DNA from 4 places in the Methylobacter sp. S3L5C genome. Region 4 is predicted to be linked to each of the others. Evidence: riboswitches for the same ligand, from Rfam matches in the RefSeq annotation. Region 4 holds a riboswitch; each other region holds the start of a gene.
What was found. Region 4 has a riboswitch for cyclic di-GMP ahead of KKZ03_RS10105 (VPLPA-CTERM sorting domain-containing protein). Riboswitches for the same ligand answer to the same signal wherever they lie in the genome.

Region 1 (7,965 bases), 1.5 Mb from region 4:
AGTTTATTCAGGCCGTCGGTATAGCTGGCCTGAACGGTGATGACTTTGTTCACTTGCGCTTGAGTTAAGGTGAATGTTTCGCCTGTCGCACCTTCAATAGCTATACCACCTGCCAACCATTGGTAAGTAATCGGGGCAGTACCCATGCCATCCAAATCCACCAAGGTATTGGCGGCTGTCAGCATTTCGCCTTGAGTCGGCGTACCGGAGATAGTGACGGTGCCGGTAGGCAAGTCATTAACACCGGCTACGGCAGTGGTGGCAGAGCTCAATACCTGTTCAAGTTTATTCAGGCCGTCGGTATAGCTGGCCTGAACGGTGATAACTTTGTTCACTTGCGCTTGAGTTAAGGTAAACGTCTCGCCTGTTGCACCTTCAATAGCTATACCACCTGCCAACCATTGGTAAGTAATCGGGGCAGTACCCATGCCATCCAAATCCACCAAGGTATTGGCGGCTGTCAATATTTGGTTTTGCTCAATCAAGCCGGAGATAGTGACGGTGCCGGTAGGCAGGTCATTAACATCGGCTACGGTAGTGGTGGCAGAGCTCAATACCTGTTCAAGTTTATTCAGGCCGTCGGTATAGCTGGCCTTAACGGTGATGACTTTGTTCACTTGCGCTTGAGTTAAGGTAAACGTTTCGCCTGTTGCACCTTCAATAGCTATACCACCTGCCAACCATTGGTAAGTAATCGGGGCAGTACCCATACCATCCAAATCCACCAAGGTATTGGCGACTGTCAATATTTGGTTTTGCTCAATCAAGCCGGAGATAGTGACGGTGCCGGTAGGCAAGTCATTAACATCGGCTACGGTAGTGGTGGCAGAGCTCAATACCTGTTCAAGTTTATTCAGGCCGTCGGTATAGCTGGCCTGAACGGTAATGGCTTTGTTCACTTGCGCTTGAGTTAAGGTAAACGTTTCGCCTGTTGCACCTTCAATAGCTAGGCCACCTGCCAACCATTGGTAAGTAATCGGGACTGTACCCATACCATCCAAATCCGCCAAGGTATTAGCGGCTGTCAGCATTTCGCCTTGAGTCGGCGTACCGGAGATAGTGACGGTGCCGGTAGGCAAATCATTAACATTGGCTACGGCAGTGGTGGCAGAGCTCAATACCTGTTCAAGTTTATTCAGGCCGTCGGTATAGCTGGCCTGAACGGTGATGACTTTGTTCACTTGCGCTTGAGTTAAGGTAAACGTCTCGCCTGTTGCACCTTCAATAGCTATACCACCTGCCAACCATTGGTAAGTAATCGGGGCAGTACCCATACCATCCAAATCCACCAAGGTATTGGCGACTGTCAATATTTGGTTTTGCTCAATCAAGCCGGAGATAGTGACGGTGCCGGTAGGCAGGTCATTGACATTGGCTACCATAGTGGTGGCAACACTCGTTACTTGTTCAGCGGTAAGTAGTTGGTCAGTATAGCTGGCTTTAACGGTAATTTCTTTGCCCACTTGCTCTTGAGTTAACGTCCACGTAGCGGCTATTGCGCCGCTAATGGCTACTGTATCAGCAAACCATTGGTAAGTAATAGTTGCTGGATTCAAACCATCGGCATCGACCAAGGTACTGATGTCTGCTGTCAGTATTTGGCCTTGAGTCGGCGTACCGGAGATAGTGACGGTGCCGGTAGGCAAGTCATTAACATCGGCTACGGTAGTGGTGGCAGAGCTCAATACCTGTTCAAGTTTATTCAGGCCGTCGGTATAGCTGGCCTGAACGGTGATGACTTTGTTCACTTGCGCTTGAGTTAAGGTAAACGTTTCGCCTGTTGCACCTTCAATAGCTATACCACCTGCCAACCATTGGTAAGTAATCGGGGCAGTACCCATACCATCCAAATCCACCAAGGTATTTGCGGCTGTCAATATTTGGTTTTGCTCAATCAAGCCGGAGATAGTGACGGTGCCGGTAGGCAGGTCATTAACATCGGCTACGGCAGTGGTGGCAGAGCTCAATACCTGTTCAAGTTTATTCAGGCCGTCGGTATAGCTGGCCTGAACGGTGATGACTTTGTTCACTTGCGCTTGAGTTAAGGTAAACGTTTCGCCTGTTGCACCTTCAATAGCTAAGCCACCTGCCAACCATTGGTAAGTAATCGGGACTGTACCCATACCATCCAAATCCGCCAAGGTATTGGCGGCTGTCAGCATTTCGCCTTGAGTCGGCGTACCGGAGATAGTGACGGTGCCGGTATGTGGATTATTGAACTGTCCTACGCTGGCAGTAGCAAAACTAGTCGCACTTTCCGGACTACCTAGTAGGTCATTAAAACTGGCTCTTACGGTAATGACTTTACCTACTTCGGCCAAAGTTAACGTAAACGTATCGGCTGTTGCACCTTGAATATCTATACCACCTGCTACCCATTGGTAGGAAATTTCACCCATGCCGTCAATGTCATATAAGGTACTGACTGCTGTCAATATTTGTTTTTCCTCAACCGTACCGGTGATAGTGACTGTGCCGGTATGTGGGTCATTGACATTGGCTACCATAGTGGTGGCAACACTCGTTACTTGTTCAGCGGTAAGTAGTTGGTCAGTATAGCTGGCTTTAACGGTAATTTCTTTGCCCACTTGCTCTTGAGTTAACGTCCACGTAGCGGCTATTGCGCCGCTAATGGCTACTGTATCAGCAAACCATTGGTAAGTAATAGTTGCTGGATTCAAACCATCGGCATCGACCAAGGTACTGATGTCTGCTGTCAGTATTTGGCCTTGAGTCGGCGTACCGGAGATAGTGACGGTGCCGGTAGGCAAGTCATTAACATCGGCTACGGTAGTGGTGGCAGAGCTCAATACCTGTTCAAGTTTATTCAGGCCGTCGGTATAGCTGGCCTGAACGGTGATGACTTTGTTCACTTGCGCTTGAGTTAAGGTAAACGTTTCGCCTGTTGCACCTTCAATAGCTATACCACCTGCCAACCATTGGTAAGTAATCGGGGCAGTACCCATACCATCCAAATCCACCAAGGTATTGGCGACTGTCAATATTTGGTTTTGCTCAATCAAGCCGGAGATAGTGACGGTGCCGGTAGGCAGGTCATTAACATTGGCTACGGCAGTGGTGGCAGAGCTCAATACCTGTTCAAGTTTATTCAGGCCGTCGGTATAGCTGGCCTGAACGGTGATAACTTTGTTCACTTGCGCTTGAGTTAAGGTAAACGCCTCGCCTGTTGCACCTTCAATAGCTAGGCCACCTGCCAACCATTGGTAAGTAATCGGGACTGTACCCATACCATCCAAATCCGCCAAGGTATTAGCGGCTGTCAGCACTTCGCCTTGAGTCGGCGTACCGGAGATAGTGACGGTGCCGGTAGGCAAATCATTAACATTGGCTACGGCAGTGGTGGCAGAGCTCAATACCTGTTCAAGTTTATTCAGGCCGTCGGTATAGCTGGCCTGAACGGTGATGACTTTGTTCACTTGCGCTTGAGTTAAGGTAAACGTCTCGCCTGTTGCACCTTCAATAGCTATACCACCTGCCAACCATTGGTAAGTAATCGGGGCAGTACCCATACCATCCAAATCCACCAAGGTATTGGCGACTGTCAATATTTGGTTTTGCTCAATCAAGCCGGAGATAGTGACGGTGCCGGTAGGCAGGTCATTGACATTGGCTACCATAGTGGTGGCAACACTCGTTACTTGTTCAGCGGTAAGTAGTTGGTCAGTATAGCTGGCTTTAACGGTAATTTCTTTGCCCACTTGCTCTTGAGTTAACGTCCACGTAGCGGCTATTGCGCCGCTAATGGCTACTGTATCAGCAAACCATTGGTAAGTAATAGTTGCTGGATTCAAACCATCGGCATCGACCAAGGTACTGATGTCTGCTGTCAGTATTTGGCCTTGAGTCGGCGTACCGGAGATAGTGACGGTGCCGGTAGGCAAGTCATTAACAGCCACGACAGTCACAGTTACTGTCGCACTAGTGGATAGCAACGCGCTATCGCTGGCTACATAGCTAAAGTCAGCCACACCGCTGAAGTTGGCAGACGGGGTAAAACTGACTGTGCCGTCGGCATTTAATACCGCTGTGCCGTTGTTGCCGGAGGTGACACTGGCGATGGTTAAGGCTGCGCCTTCAACATCAGTATCATTACCCAGCAATTGTGCTGCCGTATAGATAATCAACGTGTCTTCAGTCGCAGTGAGGCTGTCATCGACGGCTACCGGAGCAGTATTAACAGGAGCAATATTTATATTATCCAACGACATGGCAAACTGCATACCGTCTACAGGTGTTTGCTGATAGCCGGCATAATGAATCCAGAAAGCGCCAATATTTTCAAAAGCGCTACTGAGTGTCACCAGACCGTTAAAACCGTTAGTCAATGTTTGACGGGCAATCCAGGCACCACTATTGGCATCAGTATCCAGGGTTGGATTTAATGCCGAGGCATAACCCAAAATTTCCCAATAATCATTGGCACCGGCCACGCTGGTTACTGACTCACCTGAACTTTGGCTTATGTAAGTGCCAGTAGCATACGGATTTTCATCACTAGCCACCGCATCAAAATTAAGTGATGTCAGGCTAAAGGCGCTACTGTCCAAAGCCCTGATATAAAGTCCACTAGAGTCGGAATGATACATCACGTTTCTGTCATTAACCGTTCCACCACGGTGAACATGGGCGATGTTGTTGGAAGTATCCTGGACAATACCCACCACCAAGCCATCTTCGTAATAAGCGCCAGCGGCATTTGTGCCAGCAGTAAGACCACCGGATTGAGGAGCAACATTAGCAAAACCTGCATAGGCGGACTGGGTCATGCCCAGGTTGCCCGCTGTACTTGCAACTTGTGGATTATCCACTTCACCTTTATTAAAGTTTATAACAGCCGCACCTGCTAATATTCCGTTATAAACCGGTTGCAAGGCTATTGCCTCAATAGTTCCGGTAGCCGCTTCCAATACCCAATTACCGCCCAAGGCCGTTGCGCCGGTTAAGTCAGTTGACGCCGCCACATCGGCACTGGTTAAGGCCGCAAATTGATTGATAAAATCCAACCCAACGGGGTCTGCTGCGACATTACAGCCATACAGCAAAATATCACCGGTGGCGTTTAAGGCACTACCTATCGTTTCCAGTTGGCTGGTGTATTGCTGTAAATTGTCAGTAGTTAGGGTAGTTGAACCCAAACTGATACTGCCCGCACTGCCGTGGGAAATAATTTGCAGGCTTTGCAACGGAACAAAATTTTGTGTGTTTGCGGCTAACGTCGTCAGGTAAGCACTGATTTGGGCGAGTCCATCAGAACCCGAATCAAGAATTAACACAGCCGTATCGGTGCCAACATCGGCGGCCAAGCTTTGCCAGTTGCCAACTTGGCTGTCGATGACTAACAATTTTTTGACTGGAGTAATGACTTGATTCATGGTGAATACCTAATTTGCTGTGTAGATTAAAAGAGTTATGTTTTTTAGTACTATTGAAGCGACTGGCAACTCGCCAGGTCTTTTATATACATTTTTAATTCATGTACCGTAAACAAAACGACACATAGATCGGCTATTATGGTGTGCTGGCTTAAGCTCGATAATCTCGTCCTTAAATCGACTATCAGCGACCCGCTCAGGTAATCTCTGCTTTAGCTGTGATTATGGAATAGTGAAATTATTTGACTCATGCTGAATAGCTTTTTTGTGTGTAATAAAGGTCTTTTTTTAATTTAAAACTGCATTTGATATATCCTGAGTTCGAGATAAGAAAAATGAGGCCAACGCTTTAATAAAAGAAAACAATCTCAGCGTCTTACTAAGGATTTATTGTCATCAACTAAATGCTGAGGCCCTCTTTCGTTAAATGACGAAAAGGCAGCCCGGCCATCTTAAGTAAAACCCAAGATCCGTGGCTTTCCGAGCCCGATTCACAACGGGGGTGGCAAAGTGATAAAGTTTTGCATGATATTTATGCAGTACTTTCTTTTCTGAGAGCAAACCAGCGGCAATAGCTGTTACTGGCTTATTGTTATTTAGCAGATTTTATGCCAAATCTTAAAAAAACAATAAAAATCCTTTTCTTACAACGAGTTGCTTAATATTACTATTAGGATTGCAATAAAAAACGATGCGAAACTGGAGGCACAATTAATTAAACTGTGTTATTTGACATAAAAAAATGAAAAGTAGGTGATATGACGCAATTTACCCTCTGGAGTAGACTTATAAATAAGCTTTAGTACTGTTTTGGGATAGTCTGTGCCGTATTCATTTTGAGGAACTTGCAACACCCATTAAACCGAAGGGAATTAGTAGCCAGAACGGCAAAAAAAGAAACAACCTGCCAAAAAATGATAAAATAAAATTTTATAAAATCCAACTTTATTAAGGGCATGAGCAAGTTACGAGACAGCTCATCACAAATATGACTTAAGATACAAGGCTCTTTATTTCAATGGCTGCAAGAAGAGTTGGGTTCACTAACAGAGAAACAACAAAAATTAGCCACCACATTAGAAATAGTGCACATCGAAGAATTCATCTGCCCCAACCATGGCTTTTCACGTCGCCCACCTCAAAACCGCATGGTCATCGCCAGGGTATTTGTGGAAAAAACGATTTATAACATGCCGACGACACGCACGTTGCTCGATCAATTTGAAACCGATAGCGGCTTAAGACGGATTTGCGACTGAGAACGTAAAAACGCTGCCCACCGATGCATCATACTCAATGTTCAAGTTTTTTTAACTTGACTGGGACGAACCCAGATAAATCAGGGTGTTTTCGTCAATAGACATAAGTGCCACATAATTTCAATCATAGTTGTAAGGCTCAATTTAATGGCGACATCACGACTATTACTTATAATTTAATGCGCGTTTGTGAAGAAATTTCAAAAATACAAAATCCAACACTGATTCATCCATTAGATAAAAAATATACCAAAGGCCTTGAGAAAAGACAGAAAATAGCCAAGAAAAACAGTGTCTTTGTTCCGGTCAAAATAGTTGTCACCGAACAATGGATTCACGACAGGCTTTATGCTTGTCGCTCTTCAGGTTGAATAATCCAAGCCATGCAACCAATAATAAGGTATAGACTCCATAACAAGATCTAAAATGAACTTTAAATTTCAAAATAAAAACCTGCGACTGCTATCCTATACTTTACCCATTGTTACATTACAAAGCCTAAGCAATTGTAATACGTTATAAGCTTATCCAAATATCTGTGCCATAAATATAAAAGTTATTTTCCAATCAAGACAATGGCTTGTACGGCAATGCCTTCTTTGCGACCTTCAAAGCCTAATTTTTCTGTGGTGGTAGCTTTTACATTAATGCAATCAACGTCCACGTTTAAATCATCGGCAATATTCTGGCACATGGCAACAATATGTGGTGCCATTTTAGGGGCTTGGGCGATGATAGTCATATCGGCATTAACCAGTTGATAGCCTTTATCCTGAACAATGCGATAAACATGCCGCAATAACATCCGGCTATCGGCGCCTTTAAACTCAGGATCCGTATCAGGAAAATGTTTACCTATATCACCCAAAGCTGCCGCACCTAACAAAGCATCACAGAGTGCATGCAATACCACGTCTCCATCCGAATGGGCTTCCAGACCTTGTTCATAGTCTATTTTTACGCCGCCTAATATCACATCACCACCGTCTTTAAAACGGTGTACATCATACCCCATACCTACTCTAATCATTTTGATGCTCCATATAAAATTGCGCTAATGCCAAGTCTTCGGGTCGGGTAATTTTTATATTATCAGGACGACCTTCGACGATTTTTGGTTGCAAACCTTGTAGTTCTAGGGCGCTGGCTTCATCAGTAATGGCTGGATTACCTTCTGCTGCTTCCAGTGCGCTTTTTAACAGATCATAACGAAACATCTGCGGAGTTAAAGCCCGCCAGATATGGCTACGGTCCAAGGTGCCCAATATACTGCTACCTTGAACATTTTTTAAGGTGTCATGTGACGATAAGGC
Region 2 (7,965 bases), 300 kb from region 4:
CTTGGTTAAATAAGGGTTTGATATTGTAGGTAACCCTTTTGTCTGTTGTTTTGAGCTTAGGAATGAAATGTACTATTTCTTAGCCATCAAACCACGTTCCTGCTCCAAGGTACCAGAAAACTACCAGTGGATATAAGAAGGTTTGCCGGTAATGGCTTGGTGCCAAAGTGGTTCAATAAAATCCGACCCGCGTTTAAAGGCCGTGATATGTCGCTTTGCATTTTAAAAACATGGTAACAAAGTCAGCATTATCATGGTTTTATCACAACTTGAATGAATCCGTGCCAATAGCGCTAACTGCATAATTTATCTTTGTTTATCTTGGAAATTGAAAATATTCCCTGTGCAGTAATATCGCATACTTTATCGTGGTGTTGGCGGTTAGATTTTAAGAAAGTCTATTGAGGCGTAAAAATCCAATATACCGACAAATTATGACAGTGGTCGATAGCTTTGAGGTTTTAGTACTATTGATCGGTGAACGACATTCAATATTAAAAAATATTGCTTTGGAATTTACGATAGGACGAATTTTTGGTCAACGGTAGTTGATAGTTAACTCATTAAGCACGCTTATGAGCAGAGGATAAAGTGAGATTCAACGATAGGGAGTAACGCTAAAACAGAATAAATTTGGATTTTAGTTATCAGATGCAAAAAATCACATACAACTTTTATTGTAAAAGTGACTATCGCTAACCTGTCATACCGGTTTAATCAAAGCAGATATTTTAGGCTTACGATAGCTCTTAAGAGTCAATAATTTATGCTTTTTTACGTCTTCCAACAAAACCTAATGCTGCCAATGCTGAACTAAACAACCATACAGCAGCAGGCACCGGAACTGCTGATACAGCAAATGATGTTTTACCAGGGCTGGCAATGTCACCACTTAATGATAGGTAGGCACCGTCCAAGTTACCTACAGTAGACAAAGCCCATAGTGAGGCATTGTTGGCTCCCAAGGCAGCAAGACTTCCAGGGATGCCGCTTACGTATTGAGTACGTGGACCTTTCACATTGCCGGTTCCTGCATCGTTATAAGTAAGACGATCAATCAAGGTATTGGTATTATCATAAAGATTAATTTCGTCGGAGCGTCCCAGATTTTGGGTATTGTTTCCGATAACTTTTATGTTGGATGATAAATTCCATTCTGTGCGAAATGCAGTTGCCGTTAATTCAGTTAATATTACCGATTCGCCTGCGCCGATAAGGCCAAAATCCGATAAGGTGACTGAGTTGGGCGCTCTACTAGCGTCATCAAAGCTCCAACCGGCAAAATTAACAGCGGTTGATCCCAGATTAGTAAATTCGATAAATTCTCCAGCATTGGAGTTATACATCCATTCGGTAATTTTAACATTAGTAACGGATGCTTCGGCCGTATTGATTAGGCCGCTCAGCATGGCACCGGCAGCCAACAGTTTAACTATGGTTTTATTGTTCATTTTAATTTCTCAAGCAGGGTTAAAAACCACCACTATATTGTGGTGGTAAGAGTTATTTATTTAAGCACGGACGCGCTTTCTTAACGAAGTCATTAAGCCAAGCAAGCCTGTACCAAACAACCAGGCAGCTGCAGGAACAGGGACAGCAGATATTTGTTGCGCCTGAAAGTTAAGGGCCGTATCGGCAACAGCAAATACATAAAATTGGTTGGCACCGGCGAGGCCAGGGACAAAATCATTGTCGTTGGCAACATATAATGTGTGGAACAATGCGCCGTTGTCATAAATATCCTGACCAAAAGCCAATGCTTCAATCTTGGATGGAACATTGGCACTGTTGATGCCATTGGCATTAAGTTTAGCGGCTACGTCAAGAAACAAGGTTTTTGGAATTGCTGCAGCGCCTAATGCCGAAGAGCCAGTCATACCGCTAACTTCAGTTGCACCTGTGAGGTCAATTTTATACAGCTGTTTGACGACAGCGTTACTGCCATCTCCCAAGCCTTTGCCATCACGCTCATCGATCAAAAACTCATGGTTGTTGATGGCGATAATTTCACTGGCACCTGAACCGTTTGTTAGTTTATAGGCGTATTCATGAGTCGCTTCGCTTGCGATGTCAATAGTCACAATACGAATGCTTTTACCGCCACCCTCCTGTCCCAACGCCGCTTGCATGATACCTACCAGCATGGTGCCGTCCGGAGTAATGGCTAAACCTTCCATGCCCTTGTTGGTAACTCGGCCGCTGGTTGTGTTATTAGCTATCTCGGTAGCGCCAATCGGATTCAGATTTGCAACGGCCAAATTGGCAGGCAGCGCAAAAGATTTAATGCGCTCACCGGTTGCACGGTCAAACTGGTTGACATAAGGACCGTATTCATCGGAAATAAATACGCTCTTGCCGTCATTGGAAACACGTACGCCTTCAGGATCGAAGCGGGCATTGCTGGGGTTTGCTGAAGTGGAATCAGTTACGCCCAGTGCATTGGCAGAACCATAATTATCAGAACGACCGGTGAAATAATTGGTGTTGTTGGTTGTATTCAGTATTGGTGCGCCGGAACCTAAGGGAGCGCCATTTATTTGGTTACCCAAGCCTGCACCAGTGCCATAATTTAGCGTTGTGGCGCTAGACAACAAAGTGGTTGCTGTTAATGTTGGCGTAAGGTTATAAGCCAAACCAGTACCTGATGTATTGGCAGTTAAATCCAGAGTTATGGTATGGAAACGTGCAATATAAGAAGATGTGTCGTCTATTTGGCTGTTGTACGCCGTTGCATTAGGTCCGCGATCTGGCGTCGCAATAAAAGTATTTCCGCCTGCGTAAGCAAGTCCGGAACCGATACCACCCAGGAAATTACCTGCTATACCGTTTTCAAGCAAGCCTGTTAAGCCTGACAAATCGGTATTAACGCCGGCAGAACTGCCACTCAAGCTGCCAATAGCGATTAATTGGCCTGACGTTATTGCTGCATGCGCTGAAGTAGCGGCACAAAGTGAGGCTATGATAGCCGAAAGTAACAGTTTTTTATGCATCGTAAATCCTAAAAGGTTTGTAAGCGTGGGATACTCAATTAGGTGGTAACCCGGCTATCTCGTCTTTTAGACCCGCAGTTTTCTGTCCCCGCTTCACAACGGGTTTAGCTTTGACACAAACTTTATTTTGACAGACAGTTATGTCATTTTAATGACATGAAATTACAAATTTACGGCATCAATTAAGAGAGCATAGATGCTTGATAAAAAGACAAAAATTAACACTGCTTACGACTAAGCACGATAAATTATCCAGGCTTGGTAAAGTATTGAGCTCTAAAAAACCCCAAGATTTTGTATCAAAAAAATTACAATTTTGTTTAGATTTGGTCTTAATGTAATACATGTGTATCTCATGTGTATTTCATACTTATGTTATTGAATAAATGGCTTTATTTAATAATATAGTTTTTATATGTCTTTAATGCTGCTGTCATTTTTCTTCGGTATAAACTATTTTCCGGTTAATAGTTACCGGACATACTCAATAATTTTATTAGCCAGGAAAAGACCATGTTTAAAATGAGAAAATCTGTTGCAGCTGTTGCTGCAATATTGGCTGGTATGCCTTTGATGGCATCCGCTGTTACAGGCCCCAGCACGACTACAGCGCCTTATCTGCTTCCATTGGCTACTGCTCCAGGTTGGGCAGTAACTTCAATCCTGACTACTGGAAACGTAGTGGGTGGTTATACTATGGGCGGTCTTCCTGACGGTTTAGGTGCTTTTGATAACAATGATGGTACTTTTACCGTATTGATGAATCATGAGTGGAATAATACTGTCGGTTCTGCGCACACGCACAATCCTGATGCGACTAAAGGCGGTGCTTATGTGTCTAAATGGGTCATTGATAAAGCTACTTTAGCCGTACAAAGCGGTGGGGATTTGATCACTAAAGTTTATGGTTGGGATAACGGATTTCAACAATCACAGGCAGTTTCTAATCTGACTACTACGTTTAGTCGTTTCTGCTCTGCCGACCTGCCTGCTGCGAGCGCTTTGTTTAATAGACATCTTTCCTAAATACAGCCATAGCGTAAGTTAACAAGAGCAGCCACTAAATTCCATGTCAAGGAGTAATGCTTGTGTTTGCCCCGATAAACATCTTTGGCAATCCTGAAAATTTTGCATCGGCGATTAACATGCTCAATAAAAATACGCTGTTTTGATAGTGCCTTATTATCGGCTTTGTCTTCTGCCGAAAGCGGTTGGCCTTTTTTCTTTTTAACCGGTAGAGTCGAGTTCTGATGGTGTTTCTTTATCCCTTGGTATCCGGAATCCGCCAACAACAGGGCATCAGGATGTAACAATAGACGGCTATCTTTGAAGATCGAAAAATCATGCTGTTGACCTTTACCTATCACTACGGAGAGTATAGTCATCGTCAATAGGCAGATCACGAGTTGGACTTTGATCGTGTGGCGTTTTTTTTCCTGAAAAGTACGCTTTCTGGTTTTTAACAGGGCGCTCGATAGGCTGCTCCGAAACATCAATGACCACGGTAGCTGCGGGATCTTCCAACAGTGCTTTGCGGTTGGGCAGTTTTTCGATTTTGATCAATAGTCTTACAGTGCGAGTATAGATTTTATGGCAATACGATTCGCTGATGTCGAAGACCGCAGCCAGATTTATCAACGTCGGATAGTGACGAAGATAATAGAGTGTCAGTAACAAGCGGTCTTCCAAAGCCATCTTGGAGTCTTTTCGTCCCCGTCTAGTCAGTGGATTAAGGACTTTTTGTTCGTCCAGGTAAGTCACCAGCTTACCGTGAAGATGCAGAAAATCTTCTGGTGACAGGCCGACAGTCCTTAAAAATTCTTCAGGCTTGTGTCTTGGCAATTGGGCATAAGGAGTCATGGCTATCCGTGTTTTCAGAGGTAGATCGCTATTTTAACCCTATCAAAGCCAAATTCTATGTCAATTATTTAGGAAAGATGTCTAATGTAGCAACAGGTATGGGTACTCAAGCAAAATTGTTCATGACTGGTGAGGAAGGCGGCAGCACGGGTTGGGCACAAGCAACAGTAGTTACCGGTTTAGACGCTGGCAGCAGTTACACATTGGGTAAATTTAATTTGGCAACCAACGGTTCTGGTGGAACGGCTGTTGGCGGTTGGGAAAATATTTTAATTAATCCTTTCTCACAGGATAAAACCATTGCCATCGGTACCAACGATGGCGGTACTGGTGTCATGAATAATACGGTTGGTGTGTATGTAGGTACGAAAACTAATACCGGTTCTGAAGTTGATAAAGCCGGTTTGAATAACGGTAATCTGAAGTTTGTTAATGTTACCGGTAATGCTCTTGAAATCGCTAATGGCACTACACGTGCCACCAATATCGTTGATGGTGCGGCGTTTACTTTAAGCGATACGGCGACTACATTTTCTCGCCCTGAAGATGGTACCTGGAGTGCTGATGGTAGCAAGTTCTGGTTTGTGACTACTGACCAACTCGATAAAACTGAAATTACAGGTCAAACCCAAGTGGGTGCTTCACGTTTATGGGAATTGGATTTTGCGGATATTACCAATCCAGAATTGGGCGGTACTATTAAAAAGTTGCTGGATGGTACTGAAGGCCAAATCATGATGGACAACATGACTGTGTCTGCTGATGGCAAGTCATTGATATTGCAGGAAGATACCGGTAATGCTCCACATAATGCCAAAGTATGGTCTTATGATCTGGCTACAGATTCATTAACCGCTATCTTAAAGCATGATGCTTCTTTATTTGGTGATGTGGTTGGAGGTACTGTGGTTGCAGGTTCTGTTACTGCTGATGAAGAATCTTCAGGTGTTATTGACGTATCTGCTATTTTGGGTTACGACGCATTTTTGATGGTTACTCAAAATCACAAGTCTTCTACCAATCCGTTGTTGGTTGAAGGTGGTCAGTTACAACTGGTTACTGCGCCAGCAGCAGTTCCGGTTCCAGCAGCAGCTTGGTTGTTCGGTTCTGCAATTATGGGCTTTTTGGGTTTTACACGTCGTAATAAAAAAAGCTAAATTGTCTCAGGTTTAAGCCCGGCAACTGGGTGCCTTAACAAAAGCGGCGACAAGGCAATCTTGTCGCCGCTTTTTCTATTTTTAGCTAAGAAATCTTTACTTAATTATTAATGATTCTCGGGATAAATTGAATGTGTTTATTCCTTTCGCAGTCCGCTTGTCGAATCATGAGCGAAATAAACACATTCAGGTGCACATACTTTTCGGGGTCACAACTCGATCATAAATTCCGTAAAGGTGACCGCGCGAATTACATCACTGACTTTGGAAATATTCTATGAGCACTCTCAAGCTGCAAGGTATGCAACCGCTATTTTATTCACCACTGACTGTTTTTGAGATAGAAAGCGCCCAAGCGCTTAACTCTCAACTACTATCAGAAATCGGAACTTTACATGAAGGTTCATCGGGGATGGCGCGCAGTAACTGGCGAGGCTGGCACTCCGATGATGATTTTTTTATGCGTAGCGAACCGGGTTTTCAGGCTTTGCGTAAGCATATTGTGGAAGCGATTCAACTGGCTACCAAAAATGTCTCACCCGGTTTTGACTTTCCGCTCTATAGCCTTCAGGCCGAGGGCTGGGTTAATGTACTGGGTCTCGGCGGCCTTAATACGCCGCATGATCATCCTAACTGGACTTGGTCCGGCTCCTACTATGTCAGTGTGCCCGAAGGCGATAAAGACCTGAGCGGTAGTATCGAATTTTTTGATACTCGCACCAATGTTCGTACCTTGGCAGTGGATGGTGCAGCCTGCTTTGCCAGTAAATTTATTATGAAGCCGAAAGCCGGTATGTTGTTGATATTTCCGTCTTATTTGCGGCATTGGGTTTATCCCAACGAAAGTGAAGAAGATCGCATATCGATTGCTTTTAATGCCCGCTTTGCGAAAACGGTTCGCTCTTAATATTTTGGCGATCAATTATCTGCCTGATTGCCCATTCTTTTTATAAAAAAGGACAATCAGGATTTTTAACCGAAAATCAATCGACTGATTGATACATCAAACCTGCCTATTTGTCGGTGATAACGTCGACATCCATACGGCTACGTTTTACACAGACCGCATAGTTTTCATCCATATTTTCTGTTCCTTGGGTTTTTTGTAGGCAATCTGTTGAAACTTTTAGATATTCAGTGGGATCTGCATGCGTAATCGGCCATCCCTCATGCTTCATACAGTCGACAAAGGTATTTGCATCGTGGCCGATTGGCATCTCGATAACAATTTGTGTTCCTCCCGTAGGAACGTTAATCTTCGTTTTTTGCGTGGTTGATTGGTTGCATGTTAATGCATCTGAAAAATAACCGATATTATTATTCGGGGCATTTTCAGAGACTGATTGGTTGTTGGTACACCCTGAAAGTAATATTGCTGACAAAAGCAACGCGGGTAAGTTAATCATGAATCACCTTTATCTACTGGCCAAGATTGTTGTTGAAAGGGGCATTTAATATCAGGCTTGAGTATATTTTATAGTGCCTGTTTTTCCTATAGATATTAGCTCAAATAGCCTGATGAGATTCTATTAACACAGTCGATAATCAAAGTGTTGGACTTTGAGGTTGCCGAGAATAGATGCTGTTGTAGGTTTTCTATTGTCGGACAGCCTCCTTGTTAGGCAGTCATAGACAAAATACTGTTTAAAACAGTATAAACGGTATATACTGTTTTTTTTATTGAACAGTAAGAGGAATTTATAATGAGTGCAACAAAGCAGAAAGCAAAAAAAACAATAGCAGAATCCGTTGAAATTGAGCTGCCAATAGAGAACATAACGAATAAAAAAGCCTCTAAAAAGCCGACAGTTGAAAAATCAAATGTGACTGTTGAGGTAATTGAAGTCGAAGTTGATGAAAAAGGAGATATTAAAAAGAAAAAAAATCCTAAAGTAAAAGTGATCAGGGATAGTTTTTCATTTCCGGAAGAGGATTATCTAAAAATTTCAGAGCTTAAG
Region 3 (7,965 bases), 970 kb from region 4:
AAGAAAAAATCTTTGGTCCACGAAAAGCACGAAAAAATTTAATAAAAATGTTGGGTTGATAGTTAATTGACCGGACACAATGACAGGTTACCGGTGAACAATCACTGATGTGTACTGCACAACGTCATGATAATCTCAGCAATGATTAATGAGTACTCATCATGGATTTAATAACGCTCGAAAAAACATGCTTGAAACCTACCAAGCATTATTAAATCCCGGGCATGAACAACATGGCGGTTTTTTTTCGTGCTTTTCTTGTTTTTCGAGGACTTGGCGCTACACTCTAAAACGCATAATTCCAGCTTACTGCCAAGGCACCATTGCGATTAAGCTGATAACCGTTGTAATCGGTACTGACCGGTTGTAGCCATTCAAAACTGACATTATGGCCCACGAATTTGCCACCGGTAACCGAGGCATTAAGACCCACACCGACATCCAGAAATCGGCCACCGTAATTACTGGCAGAGTCCACGGTTGAGGTAACTTGATGCGCCTGATTGGTTGCTCCCTTTATATCACCCTGTGCAGTATAGACACCGCGCACCGAAGCCGATAACCAATTAAACGCCTGATAGCTGCCCCAAGGGGTTGCCTGAAAAATATCCCCATAAGCATAGTCATATTTATTTTTTTCCAGACGCTTAACACCGCTCACTTGTACGCCCCAACTAAAGTCATTGACTTGTCCTGTATAGGTCAGGCTGGGCTTAAAATCCCAGGTGCCGCTACCGGTTTGCATGCCGTAATCCTGTAAGTTGCTGCTATCCAGTCGTGCGCCGATACTACCGGTTGGTGTACTCATACCTAATCCTAAGTGAACATGATGACCGTTTTTGTCCAAGACTTTAACCAACGCGGTAACTACAGTGTCACCGATATCGTTACTAAAATGCTTGGCTCCACCATGGCCGCCAAAGTCATTTTCCTCGGTCTGATTGATATAGGGACGGATAGGATTGCTCATGGTCATATCCATACTCATCAATTGCGGCATCAGCATGATATTTAACCAGTCCGTCGGTGCGTACATTAAATCCAGCATATGCATTTGCATGTTCATGGAAGTGGGTTTATACAAGCAACCCTGGTTATAGTCTGTACAAGCATTACTAACCAACGCCTGATCGTTGACCGAATCGCTGCCATGCAGCATGGCGCCACCCTGATTACTGTATTGATAACGATAACCGACCATAATCTCGTCAGCTTGGCTCATCATGTGTCCATACATAACCCCGGCTGGTACCGGCACGCCGTGATGATGCATGGTGTGGCTACTGTGATCGCCACCGGTCAGTGCCTTGGCCGATAAATCCACGCTTAAATTGGCGTGGGCCAGGTAATAATCAAAATTGGCATAATTACCAACTCCGCCGCCACCGAGTTTTAAAGAGCCTGAATGGGTAACATATTCAGCGCCAATCTCCAGACTGATGCCGCGAGCAAACTGTTTTTTTAGGGTGGCACCGCCACTTAAGTCACCAAAGGCAGATAAACGAAAGTCGCTGGAGTAGTTGCCGTCAGCACGGGGTGCCAAAAAGTACGGCGCAAAAAAGTCGGCTTGCGACTGCGAATAATAGCGAATACTGGGGATAATGGTAAAGCCGCCGGGCAGGGTTTGAAACCATTTTGCTTCAAAGGTATGAGAATTAATACCCCAGTCGTCGGTATAAAAGCGATAGTCAAAATGTGCGGAGGCATCAAGCTCGGGTATATAGTGATTAATACGGTTGGATAAAGAGCCGATATTGCGTTGTCTGGGGCGATTTTCGCGGAATAATTCCAAACCAACGACCTCCAGATTGGTTACTGCATTCCAGTCGACGCCAGCATCGGTAGGATTCCAGAGATTATAGTATTCTGTCGGGGTGATTTCACCACGCACATAAACGGATTTATAGGGATTGCTCAAATAACCGCTTTGATTGGTATAGCTGGCGGTGGACTGAAACAAGGTGTTTTTGGAAAGTACCTGGGCGATACTGGTAGTAAAGCTGTTAAAAGTACTTGCCTCATTTAATGCTTGGTAACTAGTCGGATAATGTGCCGGGTCACTGCCATGATGGGAGCTATGGCCACTGCCGTTGCGGGCAATGGTATTGCTGGTCATGCCGTAACCGGCGGATACTGTAGTGAGTTTGTCATTAAATTCATGACTGATGTTGGTGGAGCCAAAATTGGATAAATAATCCGGTTCGTCAGAAAGACCGCCGGATATTGCCAGTGTAGTTGCATCAAGATAATATTTGACGTTGACTTGAGGCATTGAGCGGGTTTCTTGGGGTTGCACCTGAAAAACCTGTACGGCTTGGGTGCCGGTGGGCACCTGACTATTGAGAATATCACTGTATAAAGAAATGGCGGCTTGCTTGGCCAGTTCATTGAGCGATGCAGCATTCTGAGCCGATTGATCGGTATAGCTTTGGTTTATTGCTGCTGTTTGAGTAGTATAGTTGCCCGTTAGTACTGACATTTGCATCGTGTAGTTATTGGTTAACAATGCTAATTGTACAGGATCGGTTAATGCCGCCAATTGTGTATTGTAAGTGGCGGTTAAGGTTGTTATTTCAGCATTATAAGCATTTACTTGATTGGATAATGCCAAGACAGGGGAAACATTGATATTATCCAATGCCATGCTGAATTCTTTGCCATCCGTTGGTGTTTGCGGATAACCCTTAAAATGTATCCAGGCTGCATTAATATTGTTGAAGCTACTATTAAGCTGCAAGGTACCGTCAAAGCCATTGGCAACCGTCTGATAAGCAACACGAGTGGCATAGTTGGTACCGTCACCGGTATCCAGATTTGGATTGAGTGCGGTATTAAAGCCTAAAATTTCCCAATAGTCATTGGGGCCGTTATCAGGGTTTGCCCCAGAGATAGGTGCTTTAAAATTCATAGAATCAAGACTAAAGGCCTTGCTGTCTTGGGAGCGAATATAAATACCGCTGGAATCGGAATGATATTGCAGGGATCTATCAGCCACAGTACCAGCACGATGTAAATGGGCTATCGGGTTTGACGTATCCTCAACAATGCCAACCACCATGCCATTTTGGTTATAGCAGCCACTGCTACCTGAACCGGGACAACCGCCACCGGCGATAGGTGAGGTATTGGCAAAGCCGGCATAGGACGATAATGACATTCCGGTATTAAAGTCAATCGTTACATTGTTGGCGATATTGCCGGGAACTGCCGCCAGATTGGTCTCGATAACGGCTTTATCGGTTTCGTATTGGTCGGTCAACGCAGGGATTGCAACATTGAGGTTATTTAAATCTGATTTGTAAGTGTCTGTAATAAGAGCTTTATCCGCATTATAAGAGGTGTCTAGCGCTGCTTGATCGTTGGTTTTTGTGGTTTCAAGCGCGGTTAGCTGAGTGTTACTATTGGTGGTAATTTCTGCCTGGGCTGCGGTATTGCCATCAGAAAATGACTGAAAACCGTTAAGACCCCCAAGTATGGTTAATCCTGCTGCCGTGACACCACCTGATGCGGCTGATATGACATCAACATAACTAAGTTCATTTGAGACTGTGCCATCCGCTTTTTGTTTGTATTTGGCCACATTGGTCATGCTTGCCGGCATGCTAAACGATGGCGTGGCACCACTGTAAGTATCGCGATCAAGACTAAAAGCCAATTCAAGCCGGTCGGTCAACGGAATAATCGCATCGGCATGGTAAATATCAACCTGCATACGGTTATCACTTTCCTGGTAATGGCCGTAACTGACATTGGATAGTATTTGTGCCGAAGGGATGGCGGCCGAGACAGTCAATCCGGGCAGACTGAGTGCCGCTGTCGTGAATGCCGCCAGTGCAGTTTTTTTGTCTGATTTAATTGCAGCCACAACCGCCTCCTGCACCGCTATGTCCACCTTGTGAGGCTTCTTTGCTGGTAAAAATATGATCACGAAAGCTGTTTAAATTGGGGTGGGGATTGATACCCATTTCCGGTTTGGCCAGATTACCCCGTTGCCAGGGCGCAACCGTGCTACAACCTTGGCAAACAAGCACGCTGCTACAGAGTAGGGCGATGACCAGTCGGTGAGTCCATTGATTTCTCGTGTAGTTCGATAAGTTACCGAATGTAACGAACACATTGAGTGTCGGTCGCATAGTCTTATCCAAGGTAAGACGTTGCTCACCAAGCCATTGTGTTAAAGCGTGCATGATGTAAATCCTTAAAGTTATTCAGCCAGTAGCGCCGAAACTTGTGCACTAATCATGTCTTTGTCCTCATCCCGAAAGCCGAGATGTATTTTTCTGATTTTGCCGGTTTTATCGACCAGATAAGTCGACGGCATGGCTTGAACATCAAACTTGGCAGGGCAGTCGCCTTTTGGATCAAAAGCCGTGACGTAATCAACGGCATTGCTAACAAGAAACTGTTTGGCTTCTTCGCTATTTTCATCGACATTGATGGCAATAATCTCAAAGCCGTTTTTGACGTGTTCGTTACGCAAACTGTTAAAAAACGGCATTGATTTTTTACAGGGTGGACACCAGGTCGCCCAAAAATCAATCAAAATCACTTTGCCTTTATAGGCATTAAGGTCAAGTTTTTCAGCATTGCCAGTAAGTGCGGCGGGACATTGAGGGGTAGGTTGACCTTCTTGTGCTGCGTTTGCCAGAGGGGCAGTAGCCAAAAATATCAGGGTTGATAAAAGCAATTTTTTCATGACGGTGGACGTTATTAGTTTTAAAAGACAAGCGCTTACATCACCTGTTTCTGTCGGTAAATAGCGGTATGTCGAAACGACAGAAAGGGTTGTACTAGGCGGCCGGGAAGGCATCATCTACAAACACAAAAACCCGATACATCAATTTGATGTGCCGGGTTTTTGTTTATATCAGCAGTTTTAAGATTTTATACCGCTAATTTGCGTCGACGCAGACCGACAAACCCGGCCAACGCGCTGCCAAATAACCAAACGGCACCCGGCAAAGGAACGGGCGAGGTGGTTTTAATATTTAACGCATAACCATCAACGCCGGTATTCCATTTTGAGAAATCAACGCCGCCCAAGTAAATGGAATAAATATGACCGGCTTCAGCGGCAAAGGTAAAGCCGTTAACCCCATCAACATTATCGCTATAGCCGATATTAGTCAGCCCTGTGGTTGCAAATGGATTATTGGCTGTATAAGGTTTTGCAATAACAGGATTATTCCAAGATCCGTGATGGCTATAGTTAGCAGTGCTAGTGTCCATGCCATCAAAAACGGTGACACCAAATTTGCTGAATGTACTGGGGAGTAAGTTACCCAGTGTTGTTAAATTTAAGGTAATGTTTTGAGCCACATTAGATGTTACTAAACCAATATCAGTTTGATGCTTCCAGCCTGTTGTTGGTGCTGAGTTATCGCGCCACGCACCGCCACCGGTGTCGATTTCCGCTGCTGTGCCATATTTTGCCAAGGAATCAGCCGCAGAAATGGTTGCAGCATCTCCAGAACCCGTTAATTGAACGGCCCAGTTTAAATGAGAAGAACCGGTGTAGCCAAGAGGCAAAGCACCAGCAGACGTTCCCAACCAAGGTACGATAGTCCCTTTGTTGCCCTGACTTTCAGGGCCGGTTGCAGTGCCGGGTGAGGTGGTACCGTTGTCAAATGTGCGTGTCCAGCCATCAGTAGCTGTAGAAACTGTTGTTGTAAAGGTGTTGTACATTGTGGTTGACGCGAATGTGGTAGACGCGCTCATGGAAAGTGCTGTGCCGGCAATGGCCACTGTGATGGCTTTAGCTAATTTGGTTTTTATCATGGTGATCGTTGTCGCTTATTTTAAAAGTTAACCTGTCCAGCATCTTGCCAAGGATTTATTGTCATTAACAAAATACTGGGGCCCTCTTTCGCTAATTGACGAAAGAGGCAGCCCGGCTATCTTAAGTAAAACCCAAGATCCGTGGCTTTCCGAGCCCGCTTCACAACGGGGGTGGCAAAGTAATAAAGCTTTGCATAATATTTATGCAGCACTTTCTTTTTGAGAACAAAACCGCTGCGATAGTGTTGCCGGTTTATTCTATTATTTTTAGTTAGCATATTTTATGCCATTTCTTAAAAAAATAAAAAAATCATTTACTTACAACAGGTTACTTGATAGCGTTATTGCGGTTGTAGTAAAAGCCGGTGCGAAGCAGGAGGCACAATTAATTAAACTATGTTATTTGACATAAAAAAAATGAAAAGTAGGTGATATCCCGCTTTTTAATAAAACGAGTTATTTTTAGTGGCGGGTAAAAGTCAGGGTAACAGGGAAGGGCGGCAAATAGCTTCGATGGAGTAAAGCCGAATCGAGGCATCAAGTTTGAATTAGCCTCGATTTTACTAAGTTATATCGAGTCTATTTAACGGGTATTATATTAACGATTGTATTAGGTAATTTTTATGCGACTACAAACCGATGGTGCAGGTAGCTTTTCTCTTTGACAAGTAGCCTTTTATCTTCCGCTGAAGTTTACTTTGGCGGTTTTTTATGTCTGGTAGTTCATTGTTTTAGAGTCAAACGTGACGCGGTTTGTTGCCCCGTCACTCAGGTTTTAAAAGTTATTGAAATTTTGAAACGGTTTAGCTTTAGATTGTAAGCACGGGTCGGTATCTTGCTTTTTTACAAGCAGTAGCAAGTGAACATTAATCGTCGTAGCCATAAAAGCTGATAATCGGTTGTAACCAAGCCGAGATTTTTGCATATTCGGTTTCATAATGCCGCCAACGACCAACCGACGACGAATAAAGCGGTTGTGCAACCTGATTAAAGCTGGGGCTGGAAATGTATTTACCGGCTGCTTGTTTATGAAAATCTACAACGGCTGGGTCCCAATTTACATCCAAAAAGTCAAAAACCTTACGAAACGCCGGTTCAAATTGGAATACGGCATCTTCATAACGAAATTCGATAAAATCCATCGTCAATTGCGGTTTTATAGTCATCCACCAATCCATAACCTGCGCATAAAACTGTGCAGTATCTTGCCAGCTTAGTAAATGTACGGTTGACGGTGTGGGTATCATGGTCTGCATAAAGCAACTCAGGCAGACATCACGAGGATCACGCAGCAGAAAAACCAGTTTGGCATCAGGAAAAAGACAGTTAATCAATCCTAAATCAATAGTGTTCATGGTAGTTTTATCAAGTAACAAGCGGCTACCAATCTTGTCGCCGTATAAGGCATGCGCCCTGTTCCAGTAAAATTTCCGCAAGTGCAACACGCCTGCCAAATCAAGTTTCCTCAGTTGATCTGGTACGTTGCCCTGATTATGGGAAAGCCGGTTTAATTCTTGAACCACAGTAACTATTAAATCAGTTTCGTCCGCGACAAAAATATCAGGGTTAGCGCCCAATACTTCCTGGGTTAACGTGGTGCCGGTACGCATAAAACCCAGCAAGAAAACTGGCGCAGGTTGATCGGCTGGAAACAGGGTGTTTGACCAGCGCCCCAGTAATTCACGGTTAAATTCGGCTTTATTGGTTTTCAGCATTTGTGGTACCAACTTCGCATCCTGGCGTAATACTTCAGGCAGGCGTTTGGAAACGTTAGCTGATAGATGCAAATGAGCAAAAACCTGGTCATACTCGCCCAGTTTATCGAGGAAGCGAGCCAGTTCTTTATGTGCCCTGAATTGTTCTTCAGAGGTTAGTAAAGGATTTTGGAGTACTTTTTCCAGTCGGTTTTTAGCGTCTGCCGTCCGTCCATCTGCAGCTTCCAGCGTTGCCAGCAGAATCGCCAGCATAGCGCTATCTGGAACCAGTTGCAGGGCTTTTCGACCTGCGGCCAGAGCAGACTTTTTTTGATTTAGCCGGGAATGAGTCAAAGCCAGTAATTGAAAGCCCCGGACGAAACCGGGATTAATCAGTACCGCTTGTTTGCAGACATCCAGTGCACCTGGATAATCATGCCAATATTGCAGTTGATCAGCCATATCAAGAGATAACTGAGTATCCCGGCTTTTG
Region 4 (7,965 bases):
ATAAGTTACTGGTGCACGACAATTATCCAATGCAACAGCAGAAGATGGCGTGTGTGAATAAGGGTTAACCGGCAAGCTGGCATTGAATATACCGGTTGTTACTGGGGTATTCGCTTTTGGATTGGCCAAATAAGCACCGTTACCAAAACCATGTGACAAGCCAGAACCCGAATTGATCGAACCCATTACCGCAGGTACCGTTGACGCTTTAATAATCGCATCAATGGTTGTTTTCAGGCCGGCTTCAGAAAATCTTGCATGAGCAGTATTGTATTGGAATGTATTTTCAAACCAGTCCAGATAATCACCTTTAACAACGTTAACCAACGTAGGCGCAACACCGTTGATTCTTACGAATTCAAAATTTGCGTCTTTTTTCTCTAAAGCTTGTGCACCGATAGCCCAACGAAATGTTTTAGGAGCAGTACCCGTTATATATGGATTAGTAAAGCCATCACCAGCGGTATCGACACCCAAATTCAGATCTTTCAAACAAGCAGTAACGCGACCAGAAGTTGAGTTCTCATGAATTAACGTGACTAAAGATGATTCTGTTTTAGTACCTGTATTACCGTTTAGGCCATCATTTCCAACAGCCGGAGGAGTAGTAGATGAAGCCGTAGTACAAGGATAATTTAAGGCAAAATTATTTAATTGCGCTTGTGTACCTGAGCCATTTTCACGACGGCAGACATGTGTCGTAGCGTTGGCAGGTGCATCAGCTGCTTGATTAGCTGATGCCCATGCTGCTAAACCAAGAGGTGCAGTTACACCAGGAATAGTGACCATTAATTTGTTCCAGTTATTCCAATCACCTTTAATCAGGGAAGCAATTTCCTGTTTTGACAAGCTGGGCATACAAGCAGCATTTGTCACATCGCCCACAATGCAAGTTGTACCAGATACTGGATCAGCAACTGGAATAGTATGCATGGCAAGTTGAGCACCTTGTAACGCTCTGTATAAATGCATGCTTACCGGGACACCAAACACAACTGCAGCGCCAGGTGTTACCGTTAACTTGGCAACATCCGCAGCTGTTACATTAGCAAACAGGGTGACATTATTAGTTTTTAAAGGAGCATTTAACCCTTGAAATTGCGCAGGATCGACATCAGAAACACCGACATCAGGAACAACCAATTGGTTATTTCCGGCAGTACCTGTTGTATAAGCACAAGTAATACTGGTTAATGTACCGGCAGCAGCAGGTGCTACACCAGTACAGTTTGTTGAGTTAACTTTTAAGAACTCGATAGTAGCACCGGCAGTATCGCCATTAGCTTCAGCAATGATTGGGCTAACGCCATAACCAGAACCGCCTTCATCACGCTTGTAAATTAATAAGTTAGCTTTGCCAGTGGCCAATGTTAAACCGGTCGCTGTTGTTGATTGCGTGCACAAATAAGCTTTTTGTGTCGCACCGTCAATATTGTCTTTAAATTTCCAGATAGGCTGGCTAACGTCACAAATTTGATCTGCAGCAACACCCGCACCTGTTAATACTTTTTCTATAAAAGTACCGGCCGCTGAAGCGCCAGACATATATACCACACGGGTATCGCCAGCTGCGCTGGTATCATAAACAGGAAAGTTGTTAGCATCAACGGTAATCGCTTGCGCGTTTCCCGCCAATAATGCAGCCGAAATGGCAGCACCCAGGATTAAATTTTTTTTCATTTTAGCCTCTCAATTAAAAAACATCAGAAACGACTGCATTAAAACAATGCAGCCGTCACAGGATTTATACAACCATTTATTTACGACGATTTAAACGCAACATACCCATCAAACCAGCGCCAAAAAACCATACTGCAGCAGGCAATGGCACAGCGGATATTGGAGCAGGAGCAGAAAAAGACAATGTATTACCCGCCAATGTCCATGATCCGGCAAACTGCTCTACGTGTGACTCTAGCTCGTCTCCTGCTGCATTAGGAACATTAGTGGCATGAAAAAAAGCTAACGCAGAGCCGTAAGCACCGGCAGCCTTAGCACCAGTTTGAAGGCCAAATGCATTATCAAAGTCTTTAAATTGTCCGGTATTTGCTATACTGCCATCATTAACAACTTTAGAGATATCAAAACCGGAAGCGTTAACTTCACCCGCTTGGATTTGAAAATTACTAACTAATGCGTCAATAGTATCAGTTAGCACCAAACCACCGACTGCACTTGAGGTAAGCAAAACATCAGGATTAACATTGCTGCCCACTATCAGCGCATAACTAGTAGTCGCAGCATTAAAGCCTGCAGCACCTTTAAAACCAGATGTCCATACGGCATCTAAAGACAGATCGTGAGTATAGGCATAAGTAGAGTTGCTAGCCGCTGCTATAAAAGCATCGATAGTCAAACCCGTATTCAAAGAGTACGTGTTTTTGCTGCTAGAATCATAAACCGACATAAACAGTTCTGAATCGCCATTATGAACAGAGATATTCGCATTAGCAGAACCAGCAGCTATCATTAACGCCGCAACGAGTAAAGTTTTGTTAAATTTTTTCATTTGTTAATACCAATTATGTTTAAAATTAAAATTCGCATAATGTGGCGGCCCAGCCATCTTAAAACATTTGTAATCTTTCAAGACCTGTAGCTTTCCGTCCCCGCTTCGCAACGGGTTTAGCTTTTACACTTTCTTTGTTACCAATATATTATTCACTGCTTTATTGCCAAGCAGTTAAGCTCCCGCTACCATAAATCTATTTCTTTACTGCTGAATACTGAATCAAGAATAAAGCGCTGTTGCTGCTTCTGTCAGTATGGTCAGTGCCTTCCCTTGCTTAACCGGCATCTGCTCCAGATGCTTTCAACGTGGAGCTAGTATCCCATATCGGTTCAATCTTTTGGATTACAAAACAGTGACAGTTGCTGACAATGTAATACACTTGTATGACAACTTCATTACTCTATATATTAATCTTGCAATACACTTACTCGGGCAGTGATAAAACAAGTCCTTTGCTTTGCAGTTGCCTAGTTGGGTTTGGTAAAAAGCTGTCCATGTCAACACAATTAGTATGGTAAAAGGATGACTTATTGATTAAATGTATGCTTTGTTATAAAGCTGTCACAATAATCAACTATATTTAATAATAATCAGACTTTAATGTAATTTCTGAACTTTACTAATACCAGCAGTTGAAATATGTCATCATCACCAGGAATTACTGAAGGCGATAAAAAACAAATCGTTTCAATGCGTTTAAACAATCATGATAGGAATGCTATCCAAACCATGGCGTCTCGTCTATTTGTAAGAGAAGCAGAACTTTATCGCTTTGCCGTTAGTAATCTTTTAAACCGCATGTACCAATTACACGACATGGATTGCACTGGCAGTGACTTACTGCCTTTATTTATTGAGTTTAGGGAAGAATTAAACCAGAATTTGGGCTTAAAAAAACAACAACTTTTTAAGATTATCAACAATGGCAATGCCAATCCCGATAAATTTGTGGCCATGGCTGACATAGAATTAATTCTGCTTCCACAACATTTGGTACGCCAACGTTTATTGCAAATAGATGCCGCACTGGCTTTTAAACAACTGGATATTAATACCTGGCTTAAAAGTTATTTTATAGCGAAATATAGCCTGCCTGAATTTATCAAGGAAGATCTTGATACTGCCGAAGCTGAAGTAGAGTTAGTGTTGGTTACTAAATAAAAAGTTTTTAGTCCACAAAAAGCACGAAACATGTACCCTGCTTGTTTCATTCGCAATGGAGGTCAGGCTTGTAAATATAGCCTCCCCCTTGTTAAAGACCATAGGCATCTACACAACTTCTCCTCATAATAAAAACAATGAGTTGTAGAAGCGCCAAGCTCCCTCTCTTGTTGGAGAGGGCTGGGATGACGACTGCACGGATGCAGCACAATGCAGGAGCAATTGCCGAGGAGAATAAAATCAAGCAGTTACATACCCCTCATCTCAACCTTCTCCCTTTGAAGAAGGAGCAGTAAGACTTGTGTATATACCTATGGTTAAAGACGCATTATTATATTTTTATAATTAAAGCAACCCGTCTATTTACTTGATGTTTCTTTTTTACCGCTTAAAAAATCAGCCTAATTGCTTGAAGTACTTTTATAAATCCTTATTTCATTAGAAAAATCGCTTGAAGTGTTTTGTTAATTTCTCGAAAAATTAGCACAATTGCTTGCGGTGTTTTGCTAATTTCTCAAGTAATCAGCATAAAAAACCAAGGTTTGTTGCCATAGACAAAAGCTATAAAACTCAAAGTTTCAATTTTTTACGAATTTTTATGCTTGTTTACAGTATTTATTTTACCAATCATACAAAAAGGTGGATATGGCACGCCTTACGCACTGTTTAGTTACACAATTAATTTGTAAATTCGTGAAGCTTATTTACTACTGGTTATCTTAATAAGTATGAATGCAAAAATGCACTACTTTATGTTGGCCCACCTTCACTGCCATTAAGTTAAGCCCCGCTAATACCTTGTAGTTCCTGTTCATTAATTTCAAAGCATTGCATGGCGGAAACAAGCTGAACCCAAAGGCTTTTCAGGGTGGGATGGTTTTTAGCCTTCATGAAGTCTTCTCGAAAGCGAGTATTCAACGTCATCAATTGATGAATGAGGTGTGCCATTTGCATGAATTGGAAGTAATTTTTAAGGGCACAATAACTTTTCCTGGCGTATTGATGTTCCATGCCATAGCCACCGTTTTTAAGGGTATTGAAGCCTTCATTCTCGATTTTCCAGCGCAAGCGTCCAGTCCGACTGGTGTCAGCAATATTGCTAGCATTGATGGGTAAATCAGTGATGTGGACAAAACGCGTAGTTTTTAGCGCCTCTTCGAGTACTTCTGTTTTTGTCGATCTGATGGTCTCTTTGCACGCCAGCCAATTTAACGTATGCCCTTTATAATCTACCGCCGTCACCCACTGAAATACCTGCTCTACGGTTTTGCCAGCGGGCAGATAGCACAGGTCCTGGCGGGTATTCTTGCTTTGCAGTGCCTGTAATTCCATAACTTCCTCCCAAACGGAGGTTAGGTTGCCGTCCTTAAAGGTCACGCAGTAATGCCATTGATTGGCTTTGCAAATAGCGAAAAAACCTTCATAGGGATATAAGCCATCCGCGAGTATCAGTATGGGCAGGCGTGGATAAACTTTCTTTAGTGTGGTTGCCAGACGGATGAAGCCCTTACGCTCACAATCTTGTTTGTCATACTCACCATCCTCGGGATTTTCAAGCCACTCAGTGGCGATGGATATGCTGAATCCGTTCGGGGTAATCAGCCTTGCTTCCAAGACTGAATGAAAGTAAGTGGTTTTACCATTTTTTGACGTACGCTGCAGGCATTGCTCATCACGTTGATGGTCATAACTACCCATCCCACTTGCATCAACCGCAATTCGAAACCAATGCCCACGGTAACGACTGTTATGGAAGGTTTTGCGTTGAATCAAAACCTGAATCATCTGGTGCTTCAATTGTTCAATTTGAAAAATATCTAACAAGTCCATGACCTTCTGCACGGAATCACCATGGGGCATGAAAAAACCGAATAGACGCCGGTAATTCTGCTTGAATTGTAGATTCTCACGGCACTGGTTGTATTGATTACGAGAACCCGATTTAAACAGGAACATCGCCAAGCATGCAGTCAGGTGAGCGGCCAACTCATAAGTTGAAGTTTTCTTACGACAATCATCCACCGCTCGCATCCACTCAAACAGCTCGGGAAAGTGTTGGCAAATGGTGGAGTACATTTCATGCACAAGTTGCTTTTTCTTCTGCTGCTGGCTAGTGATGGTCTCTTGCCTGGCTGCCGCAGCACGTTGCTTAGCTTTTTTTATTCGACGTTGGACGTAGATCTGGTTTGGTTTGAACGTTTTTTCATTGAAAGTATGATTTTAATGGTGAAATTAATGGAAAATCACTCATTATTCATTAAAACAGCAAGAAAAATTAAATTTTAACACTCAGCAACTGATTGATTTATAAGTTCTACTAGAACGCTCTGAATTGCTGCCGCCTTAGTGACTCAGCAACAATTTGGCGGTTACTGTGCCTTTGTTGGTTTGTTCCCGATTAATGCTAATTTGATCAACCGTGATGGCATGCTTTGTTTCCAGCACCGCCAGCCAAAGGGTTAGTTTATCGAAGGCAATATTTTCAAGCCACAAGGTCACTTTGTCGGCGCCTTCAGGAATCATGCGTTTGATGGCGGACTTTATGTCCAACTCATTACTGCTAGTATCAATAACGGTCATTATCGATTGCCCCTCTATACTATCAACCCCCGTGTCCTGTTGATTTTTACGTAACGTTGTAACTTCCAGGCTGGTCTTTTTTATAGCGTGATAAATCCGCTGCTGGGCATTAATTTTTTGTTCAAGCAGGATTTTTTCTGCGGCTATCGGCGCAATAACTAATTGATATAAAGCATAAAACACGATAAAAACAACAACGCCGACGGACAACAAGCGCTCTCTTGGCGACAGGGCTTCCAGGCGCTGCAGAAACTCATTTTTGTTTAATTTCAAGGTGTGCCTCCACGCCATTTGGGCCAGCTTCTGCGGACTGAACTTTTACTGATAAGGCATTTTTGCTTTCAAGCTGCTGCTTAAGTTGTTCAATTTGACTAATATCTGTGGCGATAAGCTGCAATTGCATTAGGTTGTTTATAAAATCCAGTTGCTGTAACTTAAAATCCGGGTTTGTGCCAAGCATTTCACCGGTCTGATATAACAGCTGCATAAATTGACTGCCCTGCCCTACGCTGTGTTTTTTTAGTTCAGTGACCTGCTGATCTGCCTGCACGTTGATATTAACAATCCGTTTTATCTCGGGAAAAGTTTGCTTAAACAGTTCTAATGTCTTTGTTTCCAGTGCTGCCAGTTCTGTATTTTGGTGCCAATAACCGGTTATCAAGGTGCCGATTTGTAGCAGTACAGCAAGCAGAATAACTCCTAACGCAGGCAACCACTCTTGCCAGTGCCAGTCCATTGTGTTTTTACGGCCAAAAACACCCGTTAACAAATTAAATTCACCACCCAACTTTACTGCACCGGCCTGTAAAAATGGTAAAACTGCCTCCAGTTTATGATGATCCTTGGTGATGGGTACGTCTAAAAACCACTGTGCAGGCTCATTAACCTCCCAGACTTGTAACCCATACAACTCCGGATTTTCTGTTAGCAACTTATCCAGCATCGTCGGTAATACCTCAACATCAATACCGCCACCCAGCCATTGCCCATTCCGTAAAATGGCATTGTGCCGATCAATAACAAGTGAACAACTCTCAGCCTGATAAGGCAGGCACAAGGTTTCCGGATAAACGCTGTTGATATTTATGCCGGCTTCCTTAAAACTCGACAGACAATTTTGCAGCTTGACCTGATTGATTGCCGCGACATAAACGGTGTCTTTGGACGGCCGATGCCAGACCAGATGATAAGTGTCTACGTCATCGGCAAGCAAATCTTCAAGCGCAAAAGGCAGTGCTTTTTTAATTTGACTGTTACTTTTAACCGGTAAATCGACTGCCAGCAACAAGATCTCTGCTGCCGGCAATAATAAGGTAATCGCTGTATTGCCGGCACTGACCGCCAAATCCTGCAACGTTCCCTGTTGTACTGCAGACGACGTAACATCATTTACAATCAGCCATTGAACATCCGCATCTTGTTGATTAATCAGTCTGGCTATAATTTTCTCAGCCATCCAGTAAACTCCTGCGCATCCGCTTGCTTATTTTAACCTTGCCATCGGCATTGCGTTGTATTTGTGACTGGAACGTTAATGCATTTTTCCCCATGTCGATTTGTCCTGATAATAAAAAATGGTTACTGACCACGCTCAAACTGGTTTTGTTGACACTAATACCAGCCATCGCTTCGTCTTTTAAAAACTCTTCCACTTTTTTAAAAGGTTTACCACTGGCTCTAAAGATGGATTCGGCTTCATCTTTTTTTATGTC

Region 1: it holds a riboswitch for cyclic di-GMP, as region 4 does, so the genes downstream of both, KKZ03_RS03520 (DUF4347 domain-containing protein) here and KKZ03_RS10105 (VPLPA-CTERM sorting domain-containing protein) in region 4, are expected to answer to the same signal.
Region 2: it holds a riboswitch for cyclic di-GMP, as region 4 does, so the genes downstream of both, KKZ03_RS08865 (esterase-like activity of phytase family protein) here and KKZ03_RS10105 (VPLPA-CTERM sorting domain-containing protein) in region 4, are expected to answer to the same signal.
Region 3: it holds a riboswitch for cyclic di-GMP, as region 4 does, so the genes downstream of both, KKZ03_RS14415 (VPLPA-CTERM sorting domain-containing protein) here and KKZ03_RS10105 (VPLPA-CTERM sorting domain-containing protein) in region 4, are expected to answer to the same signal.

The regions. Positions count from the first base shown of each region.
Region 1 covers NZ_CP076024.1:719,643-727,607, forward strand. Annotated here, with positions in the region: gene KKZ03_RS03520 (DUF4347 domain-containing protein) at 1-5,393, opposite strand, end outside; cyclic di-GMP riboswitch class I at 5,828-5,910, opposite strand; gene KKZ03_RS03525 (hypothetical protein) at 6,760-7,023, shown strand; gene ispF (2-C-methyl-D-erythritol 2,4-cyclodiphosphate synthase) at 7,209-7,682, opposite strand; gene ispD (2-C-methyl-D-erythritol 4-phosphate cytidylyltransferase) at 7,675-7,965, opposite strand, start outside.
Region 2 covers NZ_CP076024.1:1,949,182-1,957,146, forward strand. Annotated here, with positions in the region: gene KKZ03_RS08860 (lamin tail domain-containing protein) at 765-1,451, opposite strand; gene KKZ03_RS08865 (esterase-like activity of phytase family protein) at 1,512-2,990, opposite strand; cyclic di-GMP riboswitch class I at 3,032-3,109, opposite strand; gene KKZ03_RS08870 (hypothetical protein) at 3,504-4,016, shown strand; gene KKZ03_RS08875 (transposase family protein) at 4,013-4,393, opposite strand; gene KKZ03_RS08880 (transposase family protein) at 4,347-4,850, opposite strand; gene KKZ03_RS08885 (hypothetical protein) at 4,928-6,007, shown strand; gene KKZ03_RS08890 (2OG-Fe(II) oxygenase family protein) at 6,285-6,914, shown strand; gene KKZ03_RS08895 (hypothetical protein) at 7,021-7,413, opposite strand; gene KKZ03_RS08900 (hypothetical protein) at 7,711-7,965, shown strand, end outside.
Region 3 covers NZ_CP076024.1:3,213,527-3,221,491, forward strand. Annotated here, with positions in the region: gene KKZ03_RS14400 (DUF3570 domain-containing protein) at 287-3,865, opposite strand; gene KKZ03_RS14405 (DUF4266 domain-containing protein) at 3,852-4,187, opposite strand; gene KKZ03_RS14410 (TlpA disulfide reductase family protein) at 4,205-4,696, opposite strand; gene KKZ03_RS14415 (VPLPA-CTERM sorting domain-containing protein) at 4,885-5,778, opposite strand; cyclic di-GMP riboswitch class I at 5,882-5,964, opposite strand; gene KKZ03_RS14420 (sulfotransferase) at 6,645-7,965, opposite strand, start outside.
Region 4 covers NZ_CP076024.1:2,248,243-2,256,207, reverse strand. Annotated here, with positions in the region: gene KKZ03_RS10110 (hypothetical protein) at 1-1,680, opposite strand, end outside; gene KKZ03_RS10105 (VPLPA-CTERM sorting domain-containing protein) at 1,757-2,509, opposite strand; cyclic di-GMP riboswitch class I at 2,550-2,640, opposite strand; gene KKZ03_RS10100 (hypothetical protein) at 3,152-3,673, shown strand; gene KKZ03_RS10095 (hypothetical protein) at 4,454-5,749, opposite strand; gene gspM (type II secretion system protein GspM) at 6,017-6,526, opposite strand; gene gspL (type II secretion system protein GspL) at 6,507-7,709, opposite strand; gene gspK (type II secretion system minor pseudopilin GspK) at 7,702-7,965, opposite strand, start outside.